DNA from 2 places in the Micromonospora sp. MGP-C2 genome. Region 2 is predicted to be linked to the other one. Evidence: predicted binding sites of a transcription regulator. Region 2 holds the regulator's gene; the other holds the start of a gene.
What was found. The regulator HspR, encoded in region 2, represses chaperone genes until heat shock. The targets are predictions, from matches to a motif close to TTGAGTNNNNNNNACTCAA.
Positions count from the first base shown of each region.

Region 1: a site for HspR is predicted at 4,893-4,911, ahead of lon (endopeptidase La). Genes of this name have one in related genera too.

Region 1 covers NZ_JBYMEN010000002.1:869,402-884,730, reverse strand. The annotation lists gene AC3CF1_RS03760 (PDDEXK family nuclease) at 1-233, shown strand, start outside; gene AC3CF1_RS03755 (hypothetical protein) at 528-1,775, shown strand; gene AC3CF1_RS03750 (histone-like nucleoid-structuring protein Lsr2) at 1,909-2,256, opposite strand; gene AC3CF1_RS03745 (response regulator) at 2,402-3,025, opposite strand; gene AC3CF1_RS03740 (sensor histidine kinase) at 3,109-3,840, shown strand; gene AC3CF1_RS03735 (manganese catalase) at 3,924-4,793, shown strand; gene lon (endopeptidase La) at 4,935-7,265, shown strand; gene AC3CF1_RS03725 (DoxX family protein) at 7,402-7,806, shown strand; gene AC3CF1_RS03720 (DEAD/DEAH box helicase) at 7,882-9,627, opposite strand; gene AC3CF1_RS03715 (hypothetical protein) at 9,814-10,686, opposite strand; gene AC3CF1_RS03710 (sensor histidine kinase) at 10,819-11,970, shown strand; gene AC3CF1_RS03705 (response regulator transcription factor) at 11,967-12,572, shown strand; gene AC3CF1_RS03700 (2'-5' RNA ligase family protein) at 12,765-13,280, shown strand; gene AC3CF1_RS03695 (glycine-rich domain-containing protein) at 13,306-13,950, opposite strand; gene AC3CF1_RS03690 (glycoside hydrolase family 43 protein) at 14,160-15,329, opposite strand, start outside.
Region 2 covers NZ_JBYMEN010000002.1:4,399,303-4,414,631, reverse strand. The annotation lists gene AC3CF1_RS20225 (epoxide hydrolase family protein) at 1-224, shown strand, start outside; gene AC3CF1_RS20220 (cation:proton antiporter regulatory subunit) at 375-875, shown strand; gene AC3CF1_RS20215 (cation:proton antiporter) at 881-2,086, shown strand; gene AC3CF1_RS20210 (hypothetical protein) at 2,230-2,661, shown strand; gene AC3CF1_RS20205 (hypothetical protein) at 2,847-3,041, opposite strand; gene AC3CF1_RS20200 (heat shock protein transcriptional repressor HspR) at 3,177-3,617, opposite strand; gene dnaJ (molecular chaperone DnaJ) at 3,648-4,829, opposite strand; gene grpE (nucleotide exchange factor GrpE) at 4,915-5,673, opposite strand; gene dnaK (molecular chaperone DnaK) at 5,722-7,608, opposite strand; gene AC3CF1_RS20180 (ABC transporter) at 7,829-9,670, shown strand; gene AC3CF1_RS20175 (GTPase) at 9,667-11,352, shown strand; gene AC3CF1_RS20170 (hypothetical protein) at 11,410-12,633, shown strand; gene AC3CF1_RS20165 (phosphatase PAP2 family protein) at 12,698-13,321, opposite strand; gene AC3CF1_RS20160 (hypothetical protein) at 13,337-14,149, shown strand; gene pdhA (pyruvate dehydrogenase (acetyl-transferring) E1 component subunit alpha) at 14,791-15,329, shown strand, end outside.

The sequences.
Region 1 (15,329 bases), 3.5 Mb from region 2:
ACGCGTGCCTCGTCGAGCGGGTCTCGGTGACCGAGCACCGCTTCTCCTGCGGCATCGACGCGGCCCGGTTGGCCGAGGATCTCGCCACGGTCGCCGTCGGGGAACGGCTGCGGGAGAACGTCGCCTCGGACCTGGTCCCGCGCGACGAGTTGACCGCGCAGATCGTCGCGCTGCGCGGGCGCCGCCACGAACTGGTGGGCGGATTCGCCTTCGACCACCTCTGCGCCGACTGATCGGCACCCGTTCCACCTGCTGATTTTCCGCTCCGCGCCAGCTCGATGCCGGGTCGCGGCAATTTCCTGTGCGCCGGTTGAACCTTCCCCGTCGCCCACCCGTACTCCTGCGCGAATGAACAGGATCTCCCATCCGCGTCGTCGGGACCCGGGGGACGGTGTGGAAAGGGCATCGTCGGCCATCGACGCATTACCGGGTAGGTCACGGTGCTCGCCGCCGTGGCGTGCCATCTGACATCCGTCGGTCCGCCGAGGCCAGGAATCCACTACCGGATCGAGAAGGAGAACAATTCGATGCGCAGGTCCACACGGGCGGGCCGGTCATCCGGCAACGCGCGGAGCAAGCGTCTGCTGGCCGTTGTCGGCACGCTCGCGGTCTTCGGCGGAGTCGTCGCCGTGACCCAGATTTCGTCGGCCCAGGACCGGCGGACAAATAAGCCGCGCCCGGCTGCTGGGCAGTGCGTGGAACCGAGCCCGGGCGCGACCGCGCCGACGGGCGGCGGTTCGACCAGCCGCACCTGGCAGAACGGTCGGTGGGTGCGTAATCACTGGGGTGACGGACAGCAGTCGGTCCCCGAGTGTGAGGACGGTAAGGACGGCACGGTGGGCACCGGCACAGCCATTGCCTGCCCGGACGTGACGGCCAAACTGCCGCAGGTGCCGGACCGGGCGCGGGCCGAGGTGGACCGCAACCTCGCCCAGCTGCAGGCCCAGATCGCCGAGGCGGACCGCAGGCTGGCCGCCGAGGGCAACAAGGGTGAGGCGTTCATCCGCAGCGCGATCCTCCAACCGCTGGCCGGCAAGCGGCGCGCGGTGCTGGACCGGATCACGACGGCCATCGACCGGGTCGGTCCCCGGCCGCAGGGTCTCGCGCAGCTCGCCGAGTGCCAGGTGCAGCCGACCAACAACTCCGGCGGCAACAACGGTGGCGGCACCCCCACCACCACCCCCACCACCACTCCCGGTGGCAACAACGGCGGCACCGCCCCCGGCGCCGGGCTCGGCGTGCTGGCCAACGACTGTGACGAGAGCCAGCTCCAGCCGCACAACGGCTTCCAGAACGGCAACCGCTGCGTGAGCACCGAGTTCGGTGAGGTCGGCGCCGCCGCGAACAACCCGTCGCTGCTGATCACCCAGTTCCCCCAGCAGGTCGGCCAGAATCAGGCCTTCACCCTGCGGGTCAGCACCCGCAACCTGGTCCGGGACCGCTTCCTCGCCGCCGGTCAGGGTGGTTACTACGTGGAGAGCTCGCTGCTCAACGCCCAGGGCCTGGTCCGGGGCCACTTCCACACCGCATGCCGGATGCTGGACAGCCTGACCGCTCCGCCGGAGCCGCAGGAGGTGCCCGCGTTCTTCGTCGCGACCGAGGACGGCCGCGGTGGCGCCCAGCCTGACGAGGTGACCATCCAGATCCCAGGCCTGCCGGAGTCGGGTACGGCACAGTGCTCCGTCTGGGCCGGCGACGGTTCGCACCGACTGCCGATGATGGAGCGGGCCAACCAGACGCCCGCGTTCGACTCGGTGCGGATCACCGTCAACTGATCCAGGCTGACCGGCGGCGGCCGGTCACCCGGGGCGACAACCCCCGGGTGACCGGCCGCCGCGTTGTTCTGGTGCCCGGACAATCCGATGGGGCCTCACCGTTTCCGGCGTGGCCCCATCGTCAACTCCTGCGTCAGCGGCTCTTGTAAGCCTCGACGACCTCGACCGGGATCCGGCCTCGTTCGGAAATCTTGTAGCCGTTCTTGACGGCCCATTCCCGGATGGCCCGGTTCTGCTCCCGATCCATTCCCGCGCCGGCGGGTCGCCCCGGCCGCCGGACTGTGCGGGCGCTCTCCACCGGGCCACGCCCGATCCGCCGACCCGCATTGATGTACGGGTCCAGTGCCTTGCGCAGGACACCCGCATTCTCGTCCGAGACGTCGATCGTGTAGGCCACGCCGTCGAGACTGAACTCGACCGTCCGGTCTGCCTTCCCACCGTCGAGGTCGTCGGTCAGGACCGTGATTACTTTTCTCGCCATTGCCGATTACTCCCTGTGTGCGGCGGGATGTGTCCAAAGTCTGACCTATCACCCCGGTAATCCGCAACAATATGCGTCCCATTCATTCGGCGCGTCGCGATTCTGTTACCGAGCAAAACCGTGAATCGCGCGCGATGAAGCGGTCTCATTCGTCGAGGAGGCCGGCGTGCCCGGCGAGGGCGGCTGCCTCCGCCCGGTTGGACACCCGCAACTTGCGCAGCAACGCGGCGGTCATTCGTTTCACCGTCCGCTCCGAGACGTGCAGTTCGTCGGCGATCTCGATGGTGTTGCGGCCGGCGGCGATCGCCCGCAGCAGCCGACGTTCCTCGCCGTCCAGGTCGACCGGGGCGGCGCGGGTCGGCCGCAGCATGGCGTGCAGCAGTTCGGCCGGCAGCACGGCCCACCCCTCCAGGACCGCCAGCAGCGGGGGCAGCAGTTCCTCCGGTTCACTGGTCTTCGGCAGGAAGCCCTCGGCGCCGGCCCGCAGCGCCTCCAGCGCCGGCGCCGGGTCGGCTGAACCGGACATCGCGACCACCCGTACCCGTGGGGTGGTCCGCCGGATCGCGCCCACCGCCCGGATGCCTCCCGGTGGGGGCATGTGCAGGTCGACCAGGGCCAGGTCGGGCTGCCACTGGCTGACCAGCGCCGCGGCGGCTGCGGCGTCGCCGGTCGAGGCGACCACCTCGGCGCGGCCGTCGGTGGTGATGGGGAGCAGCAGTTCGAGGCCGCGGACGAAGAGGGGGTGATCGTCCACGACGACAAGTCGCATGGTGGAGGCTCCCGGCATGTCTGCGCCGTTCCCCAGCGGGTACCGATCATGCGGGTACGCACCGAACGAGGGGAGTCGGGTGGATGCGCGCACGCCACGGTCTGCAGGGCCTGCTGCGAGGGTTGCGCCGGATCGAGCCAACTCCAGGCGAGATGCGACCACCGGTGGCGGATTCGGAGTTGCTGCTGCGGGTGTTGTGCCACGAGTTCCGTACGCCGATCAGCACCCTGACGTCGCTGACCCGCGCGCTGGCCGACGAGCAGCGAGAGCTCAGCGGCGCCGACCGGCGGGCGATCAGCGAGTTGGCCCGCGACCAGGCCGTCCACCTGCAGAGTCTGCTACGCGACGCGACCGCCGGCACCGGCGCGCTGGCGCTGGCTCCACAGCCGGAGCCGGTCGTCCCGCTGGCGGGCATCCTGCGCGAGGCCGCCGCGTTGGTGCCGGCCGGTCGGCGGCGTGCGCGGGCCACCCGGCGGGCGGGCGCCTGCCCGGTGCCGGCCGGACGGACCCGCCAGGTGCTGGTCAACCTGGTGGAGAACGCGCTGCGGCACGGGCCACCGGACGGGCAGGTGGGGCTGTACGCCACAGTGCGTGGGCCTGGCCTGAGCGTCCTGGTCACCGACGAGGGACGGGTCGACGACGCGTTGCTGTCCGCGTTGCGCCGCCCGGCGCCGGCGGTGGGGATGTCCGGGCTGGGGCTGTGGATCGTGCAGCAGCTCCTCGTGCCGGACGGGGGAGCGCTGCGGGTGCACCGACTGCGACCGCGCGGCGTGGCGCTGGAGGTGCTGCTGCCGACGGTTCACCCGCTGCGCTGACCCCACCGGGACACGGGTTGGCCCGGTCGGGTCACCGAGACGGGAACGGCACTCTCTACCAGTTCCCGTCATGAGGGGGTCAGATGTTCAGCCATGTCAAGGACCTGCAGTTCGAAGCCAAACCGGACGGCCCGGACGCCGCGTTCGCCCGCCGCCTGCAGGAGGTGCTGGGCGGCAAGTGGGGTGAGATGACCGTCGCCAACCAGTACCTGTTCCAGGGGTGGAACTGCCGGCTGCCCGGCAAGTACAAGGACCTGCTGCTCGACGTCGGCACCGAGGAGATGGGCCACGTCGAGATGATCGTCACGATGATCACCCGGCTGCTGGACAGCGCACCGCTGTCGCTGACCGAGGGGATCGCGGAGGATCCCGGGGGCGCGGCGACCTACGCCGGGTCGAACCCGGCGCACTTCATCCATGGTGGTGGCGGGGCGTTGCCCGCCGACTCCAACGGGGTGCCCTGGAACGGCTCGTTCGTCACCGCCAGCGGCAACCTGCTGGCCGACTTCCAGCTCAACGTCACGGCGGAGGCGCAGGGTCGCCTCCAGGTCGCCCGGTTGTTCAACATGACCGACGACCCGGGCGTCAAGCAGATGCTGCGCTTCCTGTTGGCCCGCGACACGATGCACCAGAACATGTGGCTGGCTGCGATCGAGCAGCTCAAGGAGGACGGCTTGGAGGACATGCCGGTGCCGGAGGCGTTCCCGGACTCCGGCGAGTTCACCGAGGAGTTCGGCTACACCTACCTGAGCTTCTCCTCGGGCACCGATGCCAACGAGGGGCGCTGGGCGTCCGGGCCCACGCCGGACGGCAAGGGTGAGTTCCGCTACGGCGACAGCCCGCGGGCGAACGCGCCGGAGCCTGTCCTGCCGCCGGGGGACCCGCGGTTGTACGGCACCAATCCGGGTGTGGCCGGCTCGGTCGTGAACACGGTAAAGAGCAAGCTCACCTGACGTGTCCGGTCGGGTCGCCCGCCGGTTTCGGGCGGCCCGACGGACCGGGCGGAAGAGTGGTCTGGGTCACAGAGCGGAACAAGGGGAACGCTTTGTTACTTGAGCCAGACACGCTCAACTCAACGCGATAGCAGGTGTTCGATGGCAACTCTTCCGGTACTTCCCCTGACCGACGCCGTGCTGCTGCCCGGCATGGTCATCCCGGTGACCCTCGACCCGACCACCCAGGCCGCGATCGACGCAGCTCGGGCGACCGGCGACCGCAAGCTGCTGGCCGTGCCGCGGATCGACGGCGAGTACGGCCCGGTCGGCGTGGTCGCCACCATCGAGAAGGTCGGCCGGCTGCCCGAGGGTGAGCCCGCCGCCGTCATCCGTGGCCTGTCCCGGGCCCGGATCGGCTCCGGCGTGCCCGGCCCCGGCGCCGCCCTCTGGGTCGAGGCCTCCGAACTCGACGAACCCGCTCCCGCCGGCCGCGCCCGGGAACTCGCCCGCGAGTACCGCGCCCTGGTGACCTCCGTGCTCCAGCAGCGGGGTGCCTGGCAGGTCATCGACGCCGTGGAGCGGATGACCGACCTGTCCGAGCTGGCCGACTCGGCCGGCTACGCGCCCTGGCTGACCCTGGACCAGAAGACCGAGCTGCTCACCGCGCCGGACGTGACCGCCCGGCTGGAGCTGCTGGTCGGCTGGGTGAAGGACTACCTGGCCGAGCAGGAGGTCACCGAGCAGATCAACAGTGACGTCCGCGAGGGGCTGGAGAAGTCACAGCGGGAGTTCCTGCTGCGCCAGCAGCTCGCCGCGATCCGTAAGGAGCTGGGTGAGGACGAGCCGGACGGCTCGGCCGACTACCGCTCCCGGGTCGAGTCCGCCGAGCTGCCGGAGAAGGTCCGCGAGGCGGCCATGCGCGAGGTCGGCAAGCTGGAGCGGGCCAGCGACGCCTCCCCTGAGGCGGGCTGGATCCGCACCTGGCTGGACACCGTGCTCGAAATGCCGTGGGGCACGCGTACCGAGGACAACACCGACCTGGCTGCCGCCCGGGCGGTGCTCGACGCCGACCACGCCGGCCTGTCCGACGTGAAGGACCGCATCCTGGAGTACCTGGCCGTGCGCAACCGTCGCGCCGAGCGCAACCTCGGCGTGGTCGGCGGTCGCGGCTCGGGCGCGGTGCTCGCCCTCGCCGGCCCTCCCGGGGTCGGCAAGACCAGCCTCGGCGAGTCCGTGGCGCGCGCGCTCGGGCGTAACTTCGTCCGGGTGTCGCTCGGCGGCGTCCGCGACGAGGCGGAGATCCGCGGTCACCGGCGCACCTACGTCGGCGCGCTGCCCGGTCGGATCGTCCGCGCGCTGCGCGAGGCCGGCTCGATGAACCCGGTCGTGCTCCTCGACGAGGTGGACAAGCTGGCCGCCGGCTACGCCGGTGACCCAGCCGCCGCCCTGCTGGAGGTGCTCGACCCGGCGCAGAACCACACCTTCCGGGATCACTACCTGGAGGTCGACCTCGACCTGTCCGACGTGCTGTTCCTGGCCACCGCCAACGTGGTGGAGTCCATCCCCGGCCCGCTGCTGGACCGGATGGAGCTGGTCACCCTGGACGGCTACACCGAGGACGAGAAGGTCGCCATCGCCCGTGACCACCTGCTGCCCCGGCAGCGGGAGCGGGCCGGGTTGACCGCCGACGAGGTGGAGATCGCCGACGAGGCGTTGGCGCTGATCGCGGGGGAGTACACCCGGGAGGCCGGTGTCCGGCAGCTCGAACGTGGCCTCGCCAAGATCCTGCGCAAGGTGGCGGTGACGCTGGCGACCGACCCGTCGCCGGTACGCGTCGACACCGACAACCTCACCCGCTACCTGGGGCGACCGAAGTTCACCCCTGAGTCGGCCGAGCGCACCGCCGTGCCCGGCGTGGCAACCGGCCTCGCCGTCACCGGCGCCGGTGGGGACGTGCTCTTCATCGAGGCGACCAGCATGGAGGGCGAGCCGGGGCTGACCCTGACCGGCCAGCTCGGCGACGTGATGAAGGAGTCGGCGCACATCGCCCTGTCGTACCTGCGCTCCAACGGGCGTCGGTTCGGCATCGACCCGAACGTCCTCGCCGGACGCCGGATCCACGTCCACTTCCCGGCGGGCGCGGTGCCCAAGGACGGCCCGAGCGCCGGAATCACCATGGTGACGGCCCTGGCCTCGCTGGTCACCGGCCGCCCGGTCCGCCCCGAGTTCGGGATGACCGGCGAGGTGACGCTGTCCGGTCGGGTGCTGCCGATCGGCGGGGTGAAGCAGAAACTGCTCGCCGCGCACCGGGCCGGCCTCACTGAGGTGATCATCCCGGCGCGCAACGAGCCCGACCTGGACGACCTGCCGACCGAGGTGCGCGAGGCGCTGACCGTGCACACCCTGGCCGACGTGGCCGATGTGCTCGCCCTGGCGTTGCGCCCGGCCGACGTCAATACGCTGGACGGTCCGGCGCTCTTCGCGGCCTGACGCTCGGAGCACAAGGACCCCCGCCGTCTGTGAAGACGGCGGGGGTCCTCTGCGTACCCGGGGAGAGGTCTACTGTCTCGCTTGAATCCTCAACTACCTCTTCTTCGCCGCGAGGCGTCCCCCTGGAGGAACCCCCGTGAACGTGGTGCTCTGGATCATTCAGATCCTGCTCGCCGTCGTCTTCGCCGGCGCCGGCTTCGCCAAGCTGACCCAGCCCAAGGACAAGCTGCGCGAGATGATGCGGTGGGTCGACCCGGTCCCGCCGACCCAGGTCAAGGCGCTCGGCGCCGTCGAGCTGCTGGCCGCCCTCGGGCTGGTGCTGCCCCCACTCACCGGCATCGCCACCGTGCTCACCCCGCTCGCCGCCACCGGGCTGGTCATCGTCATGATCGGCGGCATCCTCGTGCACCTGCGCGACAGGAAGAAGCAGGACACGGCGGAGCAGCGTCGTACGGAGCTGCAAGGCGCGATCACCTGCGCGGTGCTGCTCGTGCTCGCCGCCGTGGTGGCGTGGGGCCGGTTCGGGCCGTACTCCTTCTGATCCGCACCGCCGGCGACCGTCGTACCTCGGCGGTCGCCGGCGGCGTGCTCGGGCCGGCGGTCGCCGGCGGCGTGCTCAGCGCTCGTCGCCCCCGCGGTCGCGGCGCACTGTGGCCTTGCGGCCCTTGATCGTGCTCTGGCGCAAACCGGAGATCACCTCGTCGGCCACCCCCTGCGGCACCTCGACCAGCGAGAACCGGTCGGCGATCTCGATCGAGCCGATGTCCCGACCACGGATCCCGGTTTCCCCGGTGATCGCGCCGACCAGGTCCTGCGGGCGCACCCCGGCGCGCCGGCCCAGGCCGACGAAGACCTGGACGGTGTTGCCGCCGCCGGAGCGCGGCCGGCCCCCGCCCCGCCGGTCGCCGCCCCGGCCGCCGGTCTCCGGTCGACCCTCGCGGGGACCGCGGACCGGGACCTGCGGGATCTCCTCCTCGTCGTCGGAGCCCGGCGACGTCACCTCGTGCGCCAGCTTCACGGCCGCGAGGGCGACCTCCATCAGGTCGAACTCGTCGGTCAGCGTCTCCACGATGACCCGGAACGGGTCGAGGTCGTCCTCCAGCAGGCTCTCCCGCAGCGCTGCCTGGGTCAGCTCCAACCGGCGGGTCCGCATGTCGGCCACTGTGGGGATCTTGTCGATGGTGATCCGTTGGCCGGTCACCCGCTCGATGGTCTTGAGCATCCGGTGCTCACGCGGCTCGGCGAGGGTGATCGCCACGCCCTCGCGGCCGGCCCGACCCACCCGGCCGATCCGGTGCACGTACGACTCCGGGGCGGACGGCACGTCGTAGTTGACGACGTGGGAGAGCTGCTCGATGTCCAGCCCACGGGCCGCCACGTCGGTGGCCACCAGCAGGTCGGCGGTGCCCGCCCGCAGCCGGCCCATCACCCGGTCGCGCTGCTCCTGGCTCATGCCGCCGTGCAGCGCCTCGGAGCGGTAGCCCCGGCCGTTCATCGTCTCGGTCAGCCGGTCGACCTCTTCCCGGCTGCGGCAGAACACGATCGCCGCGGTGGGCGACTCCACGTCCAGCACCCGGCCCAACGCGGCCGGCTTGTGGGCCCGGGTCACGATGTACGCGCTCTGCCGCACCCGCGGCGCCTCGCCCGCGACCGTCGGCTCCCGGCCGATCTCGATCCGGACCGGTTCGCGCAGGTGCTGCCGGGCCATCCCGTCGATGCGCGACGGCATGGTGGCCGAGAAGAGCACCGTCTGACGCTCGGCCGGAGCGTGCTCCAGGATCGCCTCGATGTCCTCGGCGAAGCCCATGTCGAGCATCTCGTCGGCCTCGTCGAGCACCACCGTGGCGAGCCCGCCCAGGCGCAACGTGCCCCGGGCGATGTGGTCGAGGGCTCGCCCGGGGGTGGCCACCACCACGTCGACACCGCTGTCCAGTGCCCGCAGCTGCCGCCCGATCGGCTGCCCACCGTAGATCGGCAGCACCCGGGCACCCAGGTCCTTGCCGTAGCGGTGGAACGCCTCGGAGACCTGCACCGCCAGCTCACGGGTGGGCACCAACACCAGCGCCACCGGGTCACCGCCCTGGCGGTGCGCCGTCATGAGGTTCAGCAGCGGGAGCGCGAACGCCGCCGTCTTGCCGGTGCCGGTGGCCGCCTGGCCCAGCAGGTCCCGACCCTCCAACAGTGGTGGGATCGCCTCCCGCTGGATCGGGGTCGGCTCTTCGTAGCCGAGGGCGGACAGCGCGCCCAGCAGCTCGGGACGCAGCCCGAGCTCGGTGAAGGCGTACACCTCTTCGGCGCCGGCGGGGGCGGCGTCAATCGGTGCGTCGATCGGTGCGTCGTGCTGTGCAGGTGCGGAACTCATGTGCCAAGCCTTTCATTACGCCGTCCAAGCCGCTGCGCCGACCGCCACAAGAGCGCGATCAGCGCCCCGGGACACCCCCGCAGGATCGGCACAGCAACGCCGAAACTGCTGCCTCCGCGACGTCTGAGGCAGCAGTTTCACCGTTGTTGCGTGGATCCTGCCCGTTCGGCCCCGCGGCCAGAGCCGTCAGACAGCGCCGGTCAGGATCGCCAGGATCATGGTGCCCGCCAGTGTCGTGTCGAACACGCCGCACCACTCGGCGTATCCGCGCGGCACCACCCGGCCGGTGCGGTGGTGGGCCAGGTCCCACCCGGCGTGCGCCAGCCAACCGAGCGCCACCAGCCACGCGGCCGTCTGACCCCCGACCGCGACCGCGACCAGCGTCAGCGTGACCCAGACGACCAGGCCGACCAGTTGGGTGGCGAGCACGCCCGGCCCGCGCAGGGTGCGTCGGACCACGCCGATCAGCAGGTACCCACCGGGCAGCACCAGCATCGTCCACGCGCTGAGCACCCTCGGCTCGACCCACATGTCCACCGTCATCAGCAGCGCCAGCCCGGTCGGCCAGCGGTGGGCCAGCGCCACCACGGCCGGGTGCCGGCGTACCGACACCGGCGTCTCGTGCCGATGGCGCACCGCCACCAGCACCATCGCCGGCACCATCAGCAGGTGACCGCCGAGCATCAGGGCATCGCCATCGAGCCGGCCGGCCCAGAACGGTACGAGCACCAACAGGAACGGCACGTACATCGCCGCGGCCATCTCCACGACCCCACGCCAGTGGTGCGCCCGGTAGCGCATCCACACCGTCATTCCGACCGTCATGTTCGTGGCCATCACCAGCGCGGCGACGTCCGGCCGGTCCAGCGTCCCGGTGATCCCGAGCGGGGCGCCGGCCGCGTCCCACAGGGGCCCGAGCAGCAGCATCCCGACGACCATCGCCAGCGCCATCTCGGCGAGATGCCACCACAGCCGCCGCGTGCCGGCGCCGGTCGCTGCCGGCATCGGCGCAGGCGACGGTACGACCATGCTGTCCGCGTACACCCGTGTGTTTTCCATGCCGTTGACACTGCCGGTGTCCTGGCGCGGTGGGCAGGCTCGTCCGTCACCGGAAACCCGTGCGGATCGCACGGTCCAACCGTGACATCTCGCACGGGTGGACCGGGCGCCGGGCGGTCCTAGGATCGGTGCGTGGCGAGCGAGGCGGTGACCCCCCGGGCGGACCGCCGGCTGCACCGGGCCCGGCGGGCGACGCTGCTGTCGCTGGCCACCGGCGTGTGGGCGAGTGTCCTGCTGCCCGCGGCCGGCCTGACCCGGGAGCCGTCCCCCGGCCGCGTCGCGCTCGGCGCGGTCGGGATCGTCCTCTTCGCGGCCACCCAGACCGCTGTGCTGTACGCGGCGGTCACCCCCTGGCTCGCGCAACGGTGGCGACGTCGCGCCCAGCTCGGCCTGGTCGTCGTGGCGGCGCTGACCGTGCCGTTGGTGGCCCCGGTCGCGGCCGGGGCCTGGCCGACCTGGGCGTGGATCGGGGCCTCCCTGGTCGGGATGGCCCCCTTGCTGGTCCGCCTCCCGGGCGCGCTGGCGGTCACCGCCGGCGCCCTGTTCGTGTCGGCCGCGGTGGCCTGGTGGACCGGCGGGTCCGTGGGGCGGTCCCTGGCCGTGACCGGTGGCATCGGGGTGGGCGTGGCCGCGGTCAACTGGTTCCAGGTCTGGTTCTGGGACCTGCTGGTGGAGGCTCGGCAGGGTCAGGCCGCCCAGGCCCGGCTGGCCGCCGCCGAGGAGCGGCTGCGCTTCGCCCGTGACGTGCACGACCTGCTGGGGCACAGTCTCACCGTGATCGCGCTGAAGGCCGAACTCGCCGCGCGGCTCGCACCGGTCGACCCGGAGCGGGCAGGGCGGGAGGCCGCCGAGGTGCAACGGTTGGCCGCGTCCGCGCTCACCGAGGTCCGCGAGAGCGTGCACGGCTACCGGGCCGTCGACCTTGGCGAGCAACTGACCGCGGTGGCAGACGTGCTGCGCTCCTGCGGGGTGCGCTGCACGGTGCCGCCACACGTCGACCTGCCTCAGCCGGCCGCCACCGAACTGGCGGCGGTGCTGCGCGAGGCGGGCACCAACGTGCTGCGGCACAGCCGGGCCGAGTGGTGCCGGATCCACATCGACCGGGACGAGAACGGGGCCAGGATGACCATCGCCAACGACGGGGCCGACGACAGCGGCCCGGACGAGCACAGCCACGGCCTGCGCGGCCTGGCCGACCGGCTGGCCGCGGTCGGGGGAGAGCTGCGGGTCCGCCGGGAGGACAGGGTGTTCACCCTGGAGGCGACAGTGCCGGTGCCGTCGTGATCCGTGTCCTGCTCGCCGACGACGAGGACCTGATCCGGGTCGCGGTCGCCGCGCTGCTCGGCCTCGAACCGGACATCGACGTGGTGGCCCAGGCCGCCGACGGACCCACGGCGGTCACCGCGACGCTCGCGCACCGCCCGGACGTGGCGGTGGTGGACCTGGAGATGCCCGGCCTGGACGGCATCGCGGTGGCCGCCGAGCTGGCCCGGGTCCGTCCTGAGTGCGCGGTGGTCGTGCTGACCGGGCACGGCCGCCCGGGGCACCTGCGTCAGGCACTGACCGCCGGGGCGCGCGGTTTCGTGCCCAAGGGCTCGCCCGGTGGCGCGCTCGCCGACGTGATCCGCCGGGTGCACGCCGGCGGACGGTACGTCGACCCGTCGCTGGCCGCCGACGCGTTGACCCTGCCGGCGTGCCCGCTGACGCCGCGGGAGCTGGAGACGCTACGGCTGGCGGAGGTCGGCGCGCCGGTCGCGGTGATCGCCCGCCGGGTGCACCTGTCCACCGGCACTGTCCGCAACCACCTCTCCGCCGCCGTGCAGAAGCTAGGCGCGACCGACCGTGCCGAAGCCGTCCGCACCGCCCGAAACAACGGCTGGCTCTAACGGAGCCCACCCCCGCCCACCCACTCATCGGCCCTCCCCGGCCCCCTCCCGCCCCGTCGATCATGAAGTTAGCGGCGTCGATGCCGGCGTGTCGCGACGCTAACTTCATGATCGACGCGGGGGTGGCTGCGCGGAGCGCATTGCCGTGGGGGATCAGACGGTCGGGCGGAGCAGTCCCGCTAGCGTGGCGGGGTGCGTACCGTCGAACTGGTCTGCTCGCCTGGGTTGGACGCCGAGGTTCGGGCGGTCTGGGACCGGTTGGCGGCTGCCGGGTTGCCGAGCCTGGCCCGCAACATCCACCCGACCAACCGGCCGCACCTGACCCTCGCCGCCGTCGACGAGTTTTCGCCCGGCGTCGAGCGCCGCCTCGCCGAGCTGTTCGACGCCGCGCTCCCGATCCCGGTCACGCTCGACCGCGTTGTCGTCCTCGACGGCAGCGCCCCGCTGGTCTGGCTCGTGCAACCCACGTCGGCGCTGACCGCGCTGCACGCCGCCGTCTGGGACGTTCTCGCCGAGGCCGACGGGCACCGGCCGTGGCACGCGCCTGGCTTGTGGGTGCCTCACCTGAGCCTGGCCTTGCGCTTTCGCAACGCGGACCTGCGGTTGGCCCGTGCCGTCGCCGGTGGGCAGCGCCCGACCGGGGACTTCGACGCCGCGCGCAGCTACGACGGCACGGACCGGACGCTGACACCGCTGACCACGCCCTAGCCCCGTCGCGGCGTGTCAGGGGCCTTCAGTTGCTGCCCCCGCCGCCACCGCCGTCGCCGCCCCCTCCGTCGCTCCCGCCACTGAACTCGCCTCCGCCACTGCCGCCTGCACCGCCGGCGTAGCCGTGACGGCCGTCGTTGAAGGGCAGATCACCGCGGATGCCGCGCGGCTTGGGCCGCTTGCCCGGCCCCGCGAGGTGTTGCAGGCAGACGCGGTCGGAGACCGGGAAACATTCGCCACGGCCTCCGCAGTCGGCCAGGTAGCGGTTGCCATTCTGGACGCGCACCTCCTGGTCCACCCGGAACAGCAGGGGAAGGCCGGTCGGACCACAATTCTCGTCCCGGCGGCCGTGGTTCAGCGTGGCGAGCAGGGCGCTGCGATCGGCGTTGGTCATGCCTCCGCCGGTCGCGGGCCTGGGCTGGTGCGGCAGAGGGCGCCCGAACGCGGCGTCGCAGAAGGCGGCGTAGTCCTGCGTATGCCGGGTCAGTTCCTGCCACAGATCGTCCACGGCCACCGACGGCACCGACAGTTTCGCGTTGGGCTGGCGGGCGATGATCCGGAACCACTGCCGGGTCGCGGTTTCGACGAGGGCGATGTCGTCGTCGCTGAGATGGGGGTGCCGGTTTCGTAGCTGCTGCCGCCCGCTGGCAGGGAACTGCAGGTCGGTCACGGCGCGGAGTCGGTGAGGGGTGCGGTTGCTTCTGAACGTTGTCCAGTTCATGCGGCTGCTTCCATCCGCCCGGGTGCGGGCGCTAGGGCCTCGACTTGCCGAAGTGGCGCCGCGGCTCCTTCAGGGTAGGGCAGCCGGCAAGTGCGTCACCAGACACGACGTTGACCGGGTCGAAGGGCCCCCTGCACGTCGGCAGGGGGCCCGCCGCTCTAGCGGTAGAAGCGCAGGTAGTCGAACTCGGCGGTGACCGCCGGTTCGGCGCCGCCGTGCGCCACCAGGCCGATCCGGGGAGTGGTGTCGGCCGGGAACGTCCACACCGCACCCCACGTCCAGGTACGCCCGTCGCGGCTGGAACCGGCCCGGAACTCGTGCTCCCCGGTGGCCGGGTCGACGTGGTGCGCCAGTCGTAACCAGGTGGTGGTGGCCGGGGTGCCGACGATGCTGCCGCCGTAGACCGGCTGGCCGGCGAAGGGCAGCTCGTAGCCGTACTCGACCTGCCGGGTGTTCCAGATCGCCACCTGGGTCAGCCGGGCGAACCGGTCGTCGTCCACGTAGGCGACCAGGCCCGCCTGCTGGTAGTTGCGGACGGACTCCTCACCCAGGTCCAGCGTCACCTTCGTCTCGACGACGTAGTCGCCACGCGGCGCGTCGCGCAGCAGCACACCGGCGGTGTTGCCGGTGCCGGTCAGGTCGGCCGACTGCACCGGCCAGCGCAGCGCGCCGTCGGCGGCGGTGACCGCCGGGTCCTCGCGGACCCACCGCCAGTCGCCGTCGAGCCCATCGGTGAACTCGTCGGAGTACGTCCGCAGCGGCGCGCCGACGCGGGGCTCGGGCACCGCCCGCTTCGCCGGCTGGAACAGTCGGGCCACGCTGACGTTGTCGAACTCGGCCGGACCACCGGCGGCGGCCAGCCCAGGGCTCCCCACGACCGGGCGGTCCAGCCGCAGCGACACCACGGCGACCTGGTCACCGAGGCGGGCCGGGCTCAGTTCGGCGACGAGTTGCTGCCCGCGTACCTCGATGGCCAGGTTGTGCGGGTCGGCCAGGTCGAGCCCGACGGGCAGCGGCGTGGTCGCGCGGCGGCGGCCGTCGCTGGCCACGAGCCGGCCGGCGGCCGCGTCGACGCGGACCTCGACCCGGTCGCCGAGGGTGACCCCGGCGCTCGCCGCGCCGGTGAGCCGCAGGTCGGTCTCCGCGCGCACGTCACCGCCCACAGTGGTACGACTGGTCAGCGCGCCGCTGCCGACGAGCCGGCCGTCGGTGACCCGCCACTGGCCCGTGACACGTCGCCAGCCGGCCAGCCCGGTGTTGTCGAACCGGTCGTCGACCCGGCCGGTGGTCACCGGTGCGGGTCGGGCGCCCTCGGACGGTCCGGCGCC
Region 2 (15,329 bases):
CACCGACCGGGCCGACCACCGCGCCGACCGCGCTGGCCATGTTCCCCGGCGACTTCCAGTCCATCCGCCGCTTCGCCGATCGGGACCACGCGAACATCGTCCGGTGGAGCGCGTACGACAACGACGTCGACGGCCGCGGTGACGTCGGCGGTCACTACGCCGCCCACCAGGCCACCGAGGTTCTGGTCGCCGACATCCGCGAGTTCTTCGCCAGCCTCCGCTGACGACGACGAGCCCGGTGCCCGCGCCCGCTCCACCGGGGGCGGGCACCCGCCCCTCTGCGTGCCTCGGCCCTGTTGGACGTGTCGGGGCTGGTCGGAGGGCCGAGGGCTTCCAAGATCTGCGTTCTGTTCACGAGGCGGTAGCCTTGGTGGGTGCGAGTACGTGTCGAGCAGACCGCCTTACCCGGGATCGGGGTACGCCACGATCTGGTGACGGAGTCAGGACGCCGTTTGGGCGTCGTCTCCCACCGCAATGGCCGCCGTGATCTCGTTCTCTACGACCCCGACGATCCCGACGCCTGCCAGTCGGACATCCCGCTGACCGACGACGAGGCTGAGGCCCTGGCCGACATCCTCGGCGCGTCGCTGATGCTCGGCCAGCTCTCCGGGCTGCGTGAGCAGGCGGCCGGTCTGCTCACCGAGCAGATCGCCATCACGGCCGGGTCGCCGTACGTCAACCGGAAGCTCGGCGACACCAAGGCGCGTACCCGCACGAGCGCCTCCATCGTGGCGGTGCTTCGCGAAGGCGAAGTCATCGTCTCGCCACTTCCCTCCTTCCGCTTCGCGGCCGGCGACGTGGTGGTCGTTGTCGGGACCCGACGGGGTCTCGACGGCGTGTCCGCCATCCTCGCCGACAGTGACCCGGACGGCTGAGGCGGATGCACGATTCCACCACTCTGCTCGTCGAAGTCGGCGCGCTGCTGCTGCTGCTTGGCGTCCTCGGTCGGCTCAGCCGCCGGGTAGGCCTGTCCCCCATCCCTCTCTACCTGTTCGCCGGGCTGGCGTTCGGGCACGGCGGGCTGCTTCCGCTCGCCGCCAGCGAGGAGTTCTTCGCGGTCGGCGCCGAGATCGGCGTCATCCTGCTGCTGGTGATGCTCGGCCTTGAATATTCGGCCAACGAGCTGGTCGGCAACCTCCGATCGGCGGCCCCGGCTGGGCTGATAGACGGCGTCTTCAACGCGCTGCCCGGCGCGGCGTTCGCCCTGCTGCTCGGTTGGGACTGGGTGGCCGCCCTGGTGCTCGGCGGCATCACCTGGGTCTCCTCCTCCGGCGTGATCGCCAAGGTCCTCGCCGACCTGGGACGACTCGGTAACCGGGAAACCCCGGTGATCCTCTCGGTCCTCGTGATCGAGGACCTGGCGATGGCGCTGTACCTGCCGCTGGTCACCGCCGTGCTGGCCGGCACCGGTCTGCTCGGCGGCGGCATCGCACTCGCCGTCGCGGTGGGCACGGTGCTGCTGGTGCTGGTGGTCGCCATCCGGTACGGCCACCTCATCTCGTCCGCCCTGTCCGCGAAGGACCCGGAGGCGCTGCTGCTCGGCGTACTCGGTCTGACCCTGCTGATCGCCGGGCTCGCGGCGAAGCTGCAGGTGTCGGCGGCGGTCGGCGCGTTCCTCGTCGGCATCGCGCTCTCCGGCCCGGTGGCGCACCACGCGACCGAGTTGCTTTCCCCCCTGCGGGACCTGTTCGCCGCTGTGTTCTTCGTCTTCTTCGGCCTGGTCACCGACCCACGGGACATCCCGCCGGTGCTGTTGCCGGCGCTCGCGTTGGCCGTGGTCACCATGGCGACGAAGACGCTCACCGGCTACCTCGCGGCGCGTCGGGTGGGCATCGCGGAACCCGGCCGATGGCGGGCCGGCCTCGCACTCGTACCCCGAGGTGAGTTCTCCATCGTCATCGCCGGGCTCGCGGTGGCCGCCGGGAGCGTCGAGCCACAGTTGGCGGCGCTGGCCGCGACGTACGTCCTGATCACCGTGGTGACCGGGCCGATCCTCGCCCGGCTGCCGGACTTCCCGTGGTTCAAGCGGTGGCTGCGCACCCGCGCGGCGGCCCAGCGGGCGGCACCGGTCCCGATCCACGACTGACCGCGCAGCCCCGACCCCAACGGTTGCTGAATTGCTCCCCACGGGGACTACCGCAGCACTCGACGGCAGGTTACCGTTTCGCCCCAGCAGCCAGGGTCCGCAGGCAGCGCAGCCAAACGCGGGCGAGAGCGGAAGGTTGGCCGGTGAGCGTGCAGGAATCGACGTTCCACGGCTTCGCCAACCCCGTCGACCCGAGTCCGGCGGAGTTGCGAGCTTGGGCGTACCAGCCTGATTCTGTGCCGTTGGCTTCGATGCCGCCCGACTGGGACCTGCTGGTCTCCGGCGATCGACTGGTGTTGACGCTCTTCGAGCTGGCGATGGACCCGTCCTGCCCGGCGCGGCGGTTCGCGTTGCACTGCCTCTACATCTACGCGGCCGACGGCATCCGGACGAACTTCCGCGCCCACCCGAAGCGTCGCTTCCGCAAGCTCGTCGAACAGGCCGAGCGTGAGGGCGACGAGCTGATGAAGATCTGGGCGCACAACGGCCGGGTGCTGCTCGCCCGACCGGATCTCTTCGTCTACCGGGACTGGTGCGAGGGCGGCCTGGTCCGCGAGAACCGCCGCCTCGGCTGAGGTCGGTTCAGTACGACGGCGAACGGGCCGGGACCCCCGCCCTGGCGTCACCGCGTCCCGGCCCGCACTCAGCGACGCGAACGGGCTGCGACCCCCGCCCTGGCGTCACCGCGTCCCGGCCCGCACTCAGCGACGCGAACGGGCCGGGACCCCCCGTGGGTCCCGGCCCGCACGTCGGTCACCGGTCAGTCCTGCTGCCGTTCCGTCTCGGCTCGGTCCTTCTCGCCGCCGTGGTCGTCCCGGCCGGCGAACCGCCCTCCGACGACCCGGTCCCGGTAGGTTCCCTCGGTCACCTTGTCGAACTTCTTGCGGACGGTCTCGGCCAGCTCTTCCAACCGGTCTTCCGCCTGCTGGGCAACCTTCTTCGCCGGCTCCGCCATCGCTCCCCCTCGCCATGCCGGTAGGTCCGTATTAAGCCGATTGGACCGTATTGACAGGCTAACCGAAGCGGCCCGGACCGCGCCGGGAAATCCGGTACGGTCCGGGCCGAAAGACAGCGCCGGGTGAGCGGTTGGTCAGCGATCGGGCATGCGGCGGGGTCGCCAGACGACCAGCGCGGTGGACGTGCGGTTGGTCGGCACCAGGTCCCGACCCGGGAAGCGGGCCAGCGACTCCAGCTCGGCCACCCGGCGGTACGCGGCGTCCAGCTCCGCCTCCAGCCGGGCCACCCGCTGCTGCGCCTGCTCCAGCAGCCGCTCCAGCCCGATGATCCGCTTGACGCCGGCCAGGTTGATCCCGTCGTCCTGGCTGAGCCGCTGGACCTCGCGCAGCAGCACCACGTCGCGCACGCTGTACCGACGTCCGCCACCAGCGGCCCGGCCGGGCTGCACCAGCCCCAGCCGGTCGTACTGGCGCAGGGTCTGTGGGTGCATCCCCGCCATCCGGGCCGCAACCGAGATCATCAGAACCTTGGCCTCGTAGGCAGGGTCACCCGAACCGAGGAACTCGCCCGACATGCCGCTCACCTCCGCGTCCACTCCATCGGACTAACTGACCCGACGCACCCGAGCGTCGAGATGTTCCCGGGCCGCCGGCGGGCTCTGCTCGGCGAACGCCTCCAGTGCCGTGCGCGCCTCGTCCGACAGTCGGGCCGGGACCACCACGTCCAACGTGACCAGCAGGTCACCGGCCTGCCCGTCGCGGCGGACCACACCCTTGCCGCGGGCCCGCAGCACCCGCCCGCTCGGCGTCCCCGGCGGAACCCGCAGGGTCACCGCGCCGTCGAGCGTGGGCACCCGCAGGTCCGTGCCGAGCACGGCCTCCGCGAAGGTGACCGGCACGGACAGCGTCAGATCGTCACCGGTACGCCCGAACAGCTCGTCCGGTCGAACCTTGACCTGCACGAAGAGGTCACCAGCGGGGCCGCCGCGCTCGCCTGGCTCACCGCGCCCGGCCAGCCGGATGCGCTGACCGTCGGCCACCCCGGCCGGGAACCGCACGTTCATGGTGCGGGTCTTGGTGACCCCGCCGCTGCCCTGGCACTCCGGGCACTTCTCCTCGACCACGGTGCCGACGCCCTGGCAGTTGCGGCACGGCTCGGAGAAGCTGAACGCACCCTGGTCGCGGGTGGTCACCCCGGCGCCGTGGCAGACCGTGCAGGTACGCGGCTGGGTGCCGGGCTTGGCCCCGTTGCCGTGGCAGGTCTCGCAGACTCCGGGGGCGCGCAGCGTCAGGGGCAGCGTCACCCCGCGTACGGCGTCACCGAAGTCCAGTGCCACCTCGGTCTCGACGTCCCGACCACGGGCCGGACCGCGCGGAGCGGCCTGCCCACCGGCCTGCCCACCGGTGAAGATCGAACTGAACAGGTCCTGGAAGCCGGCTCCGCCGAAGCGACGGTCGCCGCCTCCACCGCCGCCGAACATGTCGGAGACGTCGAACGGCATGCCGCCCGGCTGGCCTCCGCCCCGGGCGCTGCGCCGGAACGCCCCCGAGCCGAACAGCGAGCGCATCTCGTCGTACTCGCGACGGCGACCCGTGTCCGACAGGACGTTGTAGGCCTCGGACGCGGCCTTGAACCGCTCCTCGGCCTTCGGGTCGCCCGGGTTGTGGTCCGGGTGCGACTCCCGGGCCACCTTGCGGTACGCCTTCTTGATGTCATCCGCGGAGGCGGCCTTGTCCACGCCGAGCACGGCGTAGAAGTCCTTCTCGATCCAGTCCTTCGAACTCACCGGTCCACCCCCTCTCGACCCTCGCGGCCCGGCCGTCCCGCCCACCGCTGCGCGGTGGGCGGGACGACTCGGTCACTGTCTCGCACTATTCCGGATCCGCGACCGCGACCAGCGCGGGGCGCAGCAGCCGCTCACCGAGCTGGTAGCCACGCCGCATGACCTGGACGCAGGTCGGCTCGCTGACGTCGGCCGAGGTCTGGTGCGCGACCGCCTCGTGCCGGGTCGGGTCGAACGGGTCGCCCTGCTCGCCGAAGGCGTTCAGGCCGAACTTGCCCAGCGCGGTGGTGAGTTGTTCCGCCACCGTGCCGAACGGCCCGACCAGGTCGCCGTGTTCCCGGGCCCGGTCCAGGTCGTCCAGGATCGGCAACAGCGCGGCCAGAACCGAGCCGGTCGCCTGCTCCTGCACCAGGCTGCGGTCCCGGTCGACCCGCTTGCGGTAGTTGGCGTACTCCGCCGACACCCGCTGCAGATCCCTGGTGCGCTCGTCCAGCTCGGCCCGGAGCGCCTCCAGCTCGGCGCCGAGCGAGGTGCCCGTGCCGCCGCCGTCGACCGGCTGCGCCGGGGCGTCCACCACCGCCGGGCCGGATGGTTCCGGACCGTCGGTGGCGTTGACCTCGACCTCGATCTCGTCGACCACCACCTCGGCGTCCTCGACCAGGCCCTCGGCCGGTACGCCGGTCTCGGCGTCGGCGGCGGTGCCCTCAGGCTCCGACGTGTCGATGAGCTTGCGGTTGTTGCGGATGACGACCCGCTCCTTGTCGCCGGTGGTCGGCTCCGTGGGCGCGGAGCCACCCGGCGTCGACCCGGTGTCGGCCGGGTCGGCGGCTCGTGGCTTCTGCGTCATGCGGCTACCTCATCCCCTTCGCCGTGGGTACGCGTCCGAGGCCGGTGGTCACTTCTTGCCGTCCTCGTCCACGATCTCCGCGTCGACCACGTCGTCGGCCCCACCGGCCTGCGGGCCGGTCGCACCGGTCGCACCGGCCGCGCCGGTCGCGCCGGTCGCACCCGGGCCAGGCTCGCCACCCGGCTGCTGGCCCTGCTCGGCCTGCTGCGAGTAGAGCAACGAACCGGCCTGCTGGGAGACCTGCGCCAGCCGCTCGTGCGCGGACTTGATCTTCTCAATGTCCTGGCCGCCGAGGGCGCCACGCAGTTCGCCGAGCGCCTCGTTGAGCTGCTCCCGGTTTTCGGTGGGCAGCTTGTCGCCGCTCTCGGCGAGGAACTTCTCGGTCTGCCACTGGAGCGCCTCGGCCACGTTGCGGGTCTCGGCGTCGTCGCGGCGGCGCTTGTCCTCCTCCGCGTGCTCTTCGGCGTCCCGACGCATCCGCTCGATGTCGTCCTTCGGCAGCGAGGAGCCGCCGGTGATCGTCATCTTCTGTTCCTTGCCGGTGCCCAGGTCCTTGGCGTGCACGTTGACGATGCCGTTGGCGTCGATGTCGAAGGCGACCTCGATCTGCGGGACGCCGCGCGGCGCCGGCGGGAGGCCGGTCAGCTCGAAGGTGCCGAGCTTCTTGTTGTAGGCCGCGATCTCACGTTCACCCTGGAAGACCTGGATCAGCACCGACGGCTGGTTGTCGTCCGCCGTGGTGAAGACCTCGGAGCGCTTGGTCGGGATGGTGGTGTTGCGCTCGATCAGCTTGGTGAAGATGCCGCCCTTGGTCTCGATGCCCAGGCTCAGCGGGGTCACGTCGAGCAGCAGGACGTCCTTGACCTCACCCTTGAGCACACCGGCCTGGAGGGCGGCGCCGACGGCGACGACCTCGTCCGGGTTGACGCCCTTGTTGGGGTCGCGACCGGTGAGCTGCTTGACCAGGTCGGTCACGGCGGGCATCCGGGTCGAACCGCCGACCAGGATGACGTGCTCGACGTCGGAGATCTTGATCCCGGCGTCCTTCACGGCCTGCTCGAACGGGCCCTTGCAACGGTCCAGCAGGTCCTGCGTCATCCGCTGGAACTCGGCGCGGCTCAGCGTCACGTCGAGGTGCAGCGGGCCGGCCGCGCCGGCGGTGATGTACGGCAGGTTGATGTTGGTGGTGGTGGCGGCGGACAGCTCGATCTTGGCCTTCTCGGCAGCCTCACGGAGGCGCTGGAGGGCCATCTTGTCCTGACCGAGGTCGATGCCGTGCTCACCACGGAACGTCTTGACCAGGTGGTCGATGATCCGCTGGTCCCAGTCGTCGCCACCGAGCTGGTTGTCGCCGCTGGTCGACTTGACCTCCACGACACCCTCGGCCAGCTCCAGCAGCGACACGTCGAACGTGCCGCCGCCGAGGTCGAAGACCAGGACGGTCTGCTCCTTGGAACCCTTGTCCAGCCCGTACGCCAGGGCGGCCGCGGTCGGCTCGTTGACGATCCGCAGCACGTTGAAGCCGGCGATCTCACCGGCCTCCTTGGTGGCCTGGCGCTGGCTGTCGTTGAAGTAGGCCGGAACGGTGATCACCGCGTCGGTGATCTGCTCGCCCAGGTACGCCTCGGCGTCCCGCTTGAGCTTCATCAGCGTCCGGGCCGAGATCTCCTGCGGGGTGTACTTCTTGCCGTCGATGTCGACGGACCAGTTCGTGCCGACCTCGCGCTTGACCGACCGGATCGTCCGATCCGGGTTGGTCACTGCCTGACGCTTGGCGACCTCGCCGACGAGCACCTCGCCGTTGCGGGCGAACGCGACGATCGACGGAGTCGTCCGCGACCCCTCAGCGTTGGCGATGACGGTGGGCTCACCGCCCTCGAGAACGCTGACGCAGGAGTTCGTCGTGCCGAGGTCGATACCGACCGCACGTGCCATGTTCGCTTCCTCGCTTCGTAAGGTTGTGCAGGTGACGGGCACTGCCCGCGGCTGCCTGGCGAGCACCGCCCGCAGCGGGCCCCACCACAAGTTGAGTGAACTTGACTCAATAGTGCCACGCGTTGGCGAATCGTCAAGTTGAGTTGAGTCAACCTGACGCAACCCACCCGTTATTACCGTCCGGTTGTCTTCTCTTGCATCGGTCGGGCACGCTTTAGCGGTGACGACGCACGGCGATTCCGCCACCCGTTCCGGCGCGCCCGCCGTCGCATCCCGCACCGGCCCGCCGGACGCCGCGGAGGAGCCGCCCGCCACCACCGGGGACAACAGCCTCCCCGGCGCACTGTCGGGCCTCCGGGAGGCGATCGGTGCGACCCGGTACCCCCTCGCGCTGCCCACCGCCGGGTCCGCCCGGCACAACGCCACCGCCCTCACCGACCAGCTCGACGACTATCTGCTGCCCCGGCTCGCCCGGCTGGACGCCCCACTGCTCGTGGTGGTCGGCGGCTCCACCGGTGCGGGCAAGTCGACCCTGGTCAACAGCCTGGTCAAGGCCCGGGTCAGCGCCGCCGGCGTGCTCCGGCCGACCACCCGCTCGCCGGTGCTGGTCTGCAACCCGTCCGACGCGGCCTGGTTCCGGCAGGGTGACCTGCTGCCCGGGCTGACCCGCACCACCGAGCCGAGCGAAGATCCACGCGCGCTGCACCTCGTCACCGCGCCGGCCCTGCCCGCCGGGCTGGCCTTCCTCGACGCGCCCGACATCGACTCGGTGGTGGACGCCAACCGGGCGCTCGCCACCCAACTGCTCGCCGCCGCCGATCTCTGGCTCTTCGTCACCACCGCCGCGCGGTACGCCGACGCGGTGCCCTGGGAGCTGCTGCGCAGCGCCCGGTCGCGAGGCGCGGTGATCGCCATGGTGCTGGACCGGGTGCCCGCCGAGGCCACCGAGGAGATCGCCGCGCACCTGAGCGAGATGCTCGCCGAACAGGACCTCGGCCGGGCGCCGCTGTTCGTGCTGCCGGAGACCTGGGTCGACGGGCAGGGGTTGCTGCCCGAGGGGGTCACCGCATCGCTGGCCGACTGGTTCGCCCGGCTGGCCGGCGACGCGGACGCCCGGGCGGCGGTGGTCCGTCAGACGCTGGACGGGGCGCTGGCCGCCCTGCACCCCGCCGTCGAGGAGCTGGCCGACGCCGCCGACGAACAGCTCGCAGCCGCCGACGGGCTGGACGAACGGGTCCGGGCCGCGTACCGGGGTGCCGAGCGCACCGTCGAGCAGGGGCTCCAGGACGGTCGGCTGCTCCGGGGCGAGGTGCTCGCGCGCTGGCAGGAGTTCGTCGGCACCGGCGAGCTGTTCCGCACCCTGGAGGCACGGATCGGCCGCCTGCGGGACCGGGTGGTGGCCGCCGTCACCGGCCGGCCGGCGCCCTCCGTCGAACTCCGCAACGCCATCGAGTCGCAGCTGGTGACGCTGCTGCGCGGGGTGGCCTCGGAGGCCGCCGAATCCGCGTACACCGGGTGGAGGGCACACCCTGCGGGCGCCGACCTGCTCGAACCGGCGCTCGCCCACCCGAGCGCCGACCTGCCCGAACGCGCCGAACGGATGGTCCGGGACTGGCAGCGCGGGGTGCTGGAGCTGGTCCGGGTCGAGGGCGGGGACAAGCGGTTCGTGGCCCGCACCGCCGCGTACGCCGTCAACGCCACCGGGCTGGCCGTGATGATCGCCGTGTTCGCCTCCACCGCGTTCATCCCGACCGGGCTGGAGCTGGCCACCGGGGCCGGCACCACCGTCGCCGCGCAGGCCGTACTCCAGGCGATCTTCGGCGACCAGGCGGTGCGTACCCTCGCCGCCAAGGCCCGCACCGACCTGCTGAAGCGGGTGCGGACGCTGCTCGACGCGGAGGCCGACCGGTTCCTGAGCCGCACCGCGGACGCCCGCCCCGCCGCGGACGCCGGCGACGGCCTGCGCCGGGCCGCGGGCCGGGTCGAGCTGGCCCGGCACCGCAGCGGTCTGTCCGCCGCCGGCAACACTCAGCCGGCCGCCGACGAGGAGGGTTTCCGGTGACGAACATCACCGGCCGGGTACGCGAGGCGTTCCGCGGAGACCAGCGGGTCGACGCGGACGTGCTGATCGCCCGACTGGACGCGGTACGCCGGTTCCTGACCGCTGTCGACGGCCTGCTGCCGGACGCGGAGCTGGTGCCCGCGCACACCCTGGTCGAGCGGGCCGGCACCCGACTCGCGCTCTCCCGGGACCACACCGTGGTCGCCCTGGCCGGTGCCACGGGCAGCGGCAAGTCCAGCCTCTTCAACGCGCTGGCCCAGCTGGAGCTGTCGCCGGTCGGGGTCCGTCGGCCGACCACCGGCGTCACCCACGCCTGCGTGTGGGGCCCACTGGAGGGCGCCAACCGGCTGCTCGACTGGATCGGCGTGCTGCCCCGACACCGTTTCGTCCGGGAGAGCGCCCTGGACGCGGACGACGAGACGGCGCTGCACGGGCTGATCCTGCTCGACCTGCCCGACTTCGACTCGGTCCAGCGGTCCCACCGGCTCGAGGTGGACCGACTGCTCGGCCTGGTCGACCAGGTGGTCTGGGTGGTCGACCCACAGAAGTACGCCGACCGGGTCATCCACGACAGCTACCTGCGCGAGTTTCACCGGCACCGCGACGTCACACTGGTCGTGCTCAACCAGGCCGACCGGCTGCCCCCGGCGGAGGTGCCCCGGGTCCTGGACGACCTGCGCCGACTGCTCGACACGGACGGGCTGACCGGTGTGCCCCTGCTGTCCACCACCGCCATCGACCCGGCCGGGATGGTCGGGCTGCGCGGTGCCCTGGAGCGGACCGTCGCCGAGCGGCAGGCCGCGCTGCGCCGGCTCGCCGGTGACGTCGACACGGTCGTCGCCGGGCTGGACGAGCTGGTCGGCTCGGCCAGACCGGCCGGTGGGCCGGACGACTCGACAGTCGACGGCTTGAACCGGGCGCTGGCCGGAGCTGCCGGCGTGCCCGCGGTGACCGAGGCGGTGCAGCAGGCGTACCGGCACCGGGCCGTCGCGGCCACCGGTTGGCCCCTGGTCCGGGGCTGGCGCCGGTTGCGACCCGACCCGCTGCGCCGGCTGCACCTGCCCGGCCCGGCCGACGCGGGGGCCGACGCGGCGGAGAGCCTGGTCGCGGCCACCTCCGTGCCGGATCCGACGGCCGCCCAACGCTCCGCACTGGGTCTGGCGATCCGCGCGGTGGCCGACCGGGCCGCCGCCGACCTGCCCGCCGCCTGGCCCGGCGCGGTCACCGCCGCCGCCCGGTCCCGCCTCGGCGACCTGCCGGACGCGCTGGACCGCACGATCGCCGGCACCGACCTCGGCCTCGGCCGTCGACCGCTGTGGTGGCGGGTCGTCGGCGGTTTGCAGTGGCTGGTCACCCTGGCCGCCGTGGTCGGTCTGGGCTGGCTGGTGCTCGGCTACGCGCTGCGGGCACTCGGCCTGCCCGCGCTGGACAACCCGATGGTCGGGCAGGTGCCACTGCCGACCCTGCTGCTGCTCGGCGGGCTGCTGGCCGGGCTGCTGCTGGCGGCGCTGACCCGACCCGTGGTGCGCTGGGCCGCGCGGCGTGCCCGGGCCCGCGCCGAGCAACGGCTGACCGCGAAGGTGGCCCGGGTGGGCGAGGAGTACGTGCTCACACCCGTGCGGGTCGTGCTCGGCTCGTACGCGCAGGCACGCGACGCGCTGAGGGACGCCGCCCGCCGCTGACGCTCCGCACGGCTCGCTACCGCTCTGTGTACGCCCCGGGCGGCGTAGGGTCGGAGCATGGCCACGCCTCAGACCCCCTACGACGCGGTGCTGCACGCCGCACGCGACGTGACCAAGCTGGAGTCCGCCCTCGACGCCGAGATGCTCGGCAGCGCGCTGCTGGGCAGTGTCTACGCGATCGCGGAGACCGACCGCGACACCGCCGTACGGGAGTTCGTCACCGGGTTTCTCGCCGCCACCGCCCGTCGCCGGGTCGCGGCCGCGACCACCATCCGGCAGGTCTTCGCCACGCTCGTCCCGGACGCCGAGGGCACCGATCGGGTGCGTCCGGGCAGCCAGGCGCCCACCTGGGCCGGTCAGCTCGGCCGGGTGCACCTCACCGGCACGTGGGCGTACGGCGACGTCTACGGCGACCAGACGTCCTACCTCGCCACCTTCGCCTACGACGACGCGTCCGGCGGCTCGGAGCACGCGCTGGTGGCCCTGGTGGACCACAACATCGGGATCACCAAGGACATCTTCGTCGGCGGGCCGGCGGAACGGATCCTGGACCAGGTCCGCCAGATGTGCGCGGACGACGAGCTGACCTGGTTCCGCACCGAGAATCCGGCCCAGCTCCGTGGCGAGGTGGCCCGCCATCTCGCGGTGACCGACGAGCTGAGCGAGTTGCCCGGCGAGGGTTCCCTCGCCACCGACCGGGCGCTGGTCGGTGCCCGGCTGGCGCTGCTGCCCACCGCGGCCGACCCGACCGGCCCGGCGGAGGTCGAGCCACTCTCCGCCGCCGAGCGCACCGACCTGGTCCGGCGGTTCCTCGCCGCGCCGGAGGCCACCCGCTTCGGGCTGGATTCCGTCGACGGCCCGGAGCTGGCCTCGCTGCACTTCTGCCTGAGCCTGCTGCTGGACCACTCGGCGACCTTCCCGGACGCCGACCCGATGCGCTGGAGCCCGGCGGTGTCCGGGCTCTTCCTGCTCGACTGGGTGCACCGCCGGGCCGTGCTGGACATGGACGACGCCGCGATGTTGCCCCGGGTGCTGCGTGCCTGGGCGCGGTACGCGTCCCGGCAGCGCGGTCTGCCCGAGGCGGCGACCACGCGCACCGACGAGGCGATCGAGGAGATGGTGCCGGAGTTCGCTCGCCTGTACTCCACTGGTGAACGACGCAGCGCCGCCACCGCCGCGGTGGCACAGCTGATGGCCGACGGTGTGGACCCGGACGACCCGGCCGCCCTGGACGCCTGGATCGAGGCGAACCGGCACCGCCTGGCCGACGACGGGGCCTGACGACACCCGAGGCCGGGCGGCACAGCGCCGCCCGCCTCGGCCCGGCTGGCGTCTGCGGCGGGTCTCAGCGCAGTGGGCCGAAGACCGCCGCGGCGATCAGCGCGCCGAGCACACCACCGGCGAGCACCTGCGGCACCGTGTGGTCCCTCAGTCGCACCCTGGACCAGCCCACCAACGCCAGCAGCGGGGCGGCGGCGAGCACGCGCGTCCCGAACGTCAGGGTCAGGATGACCAGGGTGCCGGCGGACACCGCCGAGTGGATCGACATCTTCCACCAGTGGCTGACGGACACGGCGACCACGAGGCCGACAAGCCCGGCCACCGCCAGCGCCAGCAACGGGCGGGGCGCGCCGAGCACGGCGAGCAGGGCGAGCCCTCCCGCGACCGAACCCAGGCCGACCAGCAGTGGCACCCGGCGCTGCTCCCGACGGCCGATGTGGTGGTCGGTGAGCCGGCCACGGCGTACGCCGCCGACGATGTAGGCGAACGGGATGCCGGTGACGAAGATCGTGGCGAGCAGACCCCAGACGAGGCCCTGACCCGGACGGCGCGCGCTGTGCCAGCTCACCGTGATGATCAGCAACGACACGAGCACGGCCGGTGCGGTCACCTCGGTGACCAGCCGGGCGATCCGCCGCCCCGGGCCGGGTCGGCTGGTGACCGGGCGGAGTTCGGTACCGCCGCCCACGTCACCCCCTCCGGTATGCGCCTACCGCCGAACACCGCCGGCACCGGATGGGCCGCGCCTGTTCGTCACCGTACCGCCGGGGACACCGTCAAGTGCGTCGGTCCGGCCAGCGATGCCAGGCCGGCCGCGAACGTCGGGAGATCGGTCGGAGACGACGGGACCGACGGGCTGGGCCGGCTGGTCGGCACGGCGGGGGTGGCGGGCGGCGCGGGCCTGGTGGCCGGCACCGACCGGGTGCAGGTCGGGACGGCGGTGGCGGTCGAGGCGTCTGTCGGCGTGGAGGTTGGCTCCAGCGTGGAGGTTGGCTCCAGCGTGGAGGTTGGCTCCAGCGTGGGCGACGGATCCAGCGTCAACGTCGGGGTCGGAGTCGGAGTCGGGCTGGGGCTCGGCGTCGGATCGGGGCCCGGCGAGTCGGTCGGGTCCGGGTCGGTCGGCCCGGGGTCGGTCGGCGAACCGGTCGGCGACGACGGGGGGACGGCCGGTGAGGTGCCCCGGGGCGGCTTCGGCGCCACCGGCGGGTGCGGCGCCCGCGGGGCGGGCCCTCGGTCGGCCACTGTGGGCCCCGACCCAGGCCCTTCCCGGGTACGCCGGGGAGCGGCGGGCAGCCAGCCGCTGGTGGGGCCGACGCTGGGTGAGCCGGGCGGTGGGACTGACGGCTGGCTGGTCATCGGCAGCGGAATCAGCACCGGCCCGACCGACGGGGTCGGGATGAACGGGATGCTGCTGTCCGGCAGCGCGGTGCTGCCCGGGGTGGCCGAGCCGGCGCTGATCGCGGCGAGGATCGGCATCGACGCGGTGCCGGCCAGCAGCGCGACGGTGAGCAGGTAACCCCGGGTGGGGCCGCCCGCGCCGGGAGCACGGTGCACGCCGACCACCCTGCGGTAACCGCCCGCGGACCGGTGCCGGCCGAGGGCTGGTGTGCCGGGACCATCACCTGGCTCGTGCACCGCACACCCCTTGTCGTCGGCCGTCGGAGGACATGGATGGACGCCGCCGGCGCTGAAGCCGGCAAATAACTCGATAGGCGCGATCCTGCGGTAATCAGCCTTACGTAGTGACGCTCCGTCGTCCAACCTCCACCGCGTGTCGACACGCGGTGCTGACCGAACGGTGACGAATCATCGCCGGATCGCCCTCGAAACGCAGGCCAGCATGATGGCGACAAACGATGGCAAAGCGTGGGCGGTCGGAATGCGGGGCAGGCGTACTGTGGGCGCGCTCACCTGCTCTGCGAATATGGAGCACGACGGCAACGCAGCCGTGACCTCCGCGCACCCTCGCGGCAGGCGCGGTTGAGCGCCGGCACTCCCGATCCGGGTTCGGCCAGAACCCGGATCACGCCGTGCGGCAACCCCCACCGGGGCTAGGCGCGGCCGCCAGGAACCGGCCCGGCAGCAGCCGGGCAGGCGCACGAGTTGCGCGGCCGGGTGACCCCCCGGTGCCGACGCAGACACGACAGGGAGAGACCGATGGCAAAGGGCGACCCCGGGGGCACCACCCGCAGCAGGCGGCCTGCACCCCGCTCCAAGAAGGGCGCGGCCGGTAATCCGGAGCTGGTGCAGCTGCTCACCCCCGACGGCGAGCGCATCGACAGCGCCACCGGGCCGGACGGCACCGAGTACCGCGTGGACTTCACCGACGAGGAATACCGCGGGCTCTACCGCGATCTGGTGATGGTCCGCAAGCTGGACGCCGAGGCGACCGCCCTCCAGCGCCAGGGCGAGCTGGGCCTCTGGGCCAGCCTGCTCGGCCAGGAGGCCGCCCAGGTCGGCTCCGGGCGGGCGCTGCGATCGCAGGACATGGCTTTCCCGACCTACCGGGAGCACGGCGTCCTCTACTGCCGGGGCATCGACCCGATCATGCCGCTGGGCCTGTTCCGCGGTGTCGACCAGGGCGGCTGGGACCCGAACGAGTTCAAGTTCAACATGTACACGATCGTCATCGGTGCGCAGACCCTGCACGCCACCGGCTACGCCATGGGCATCACCATGGACGGCAAGATCGGCAA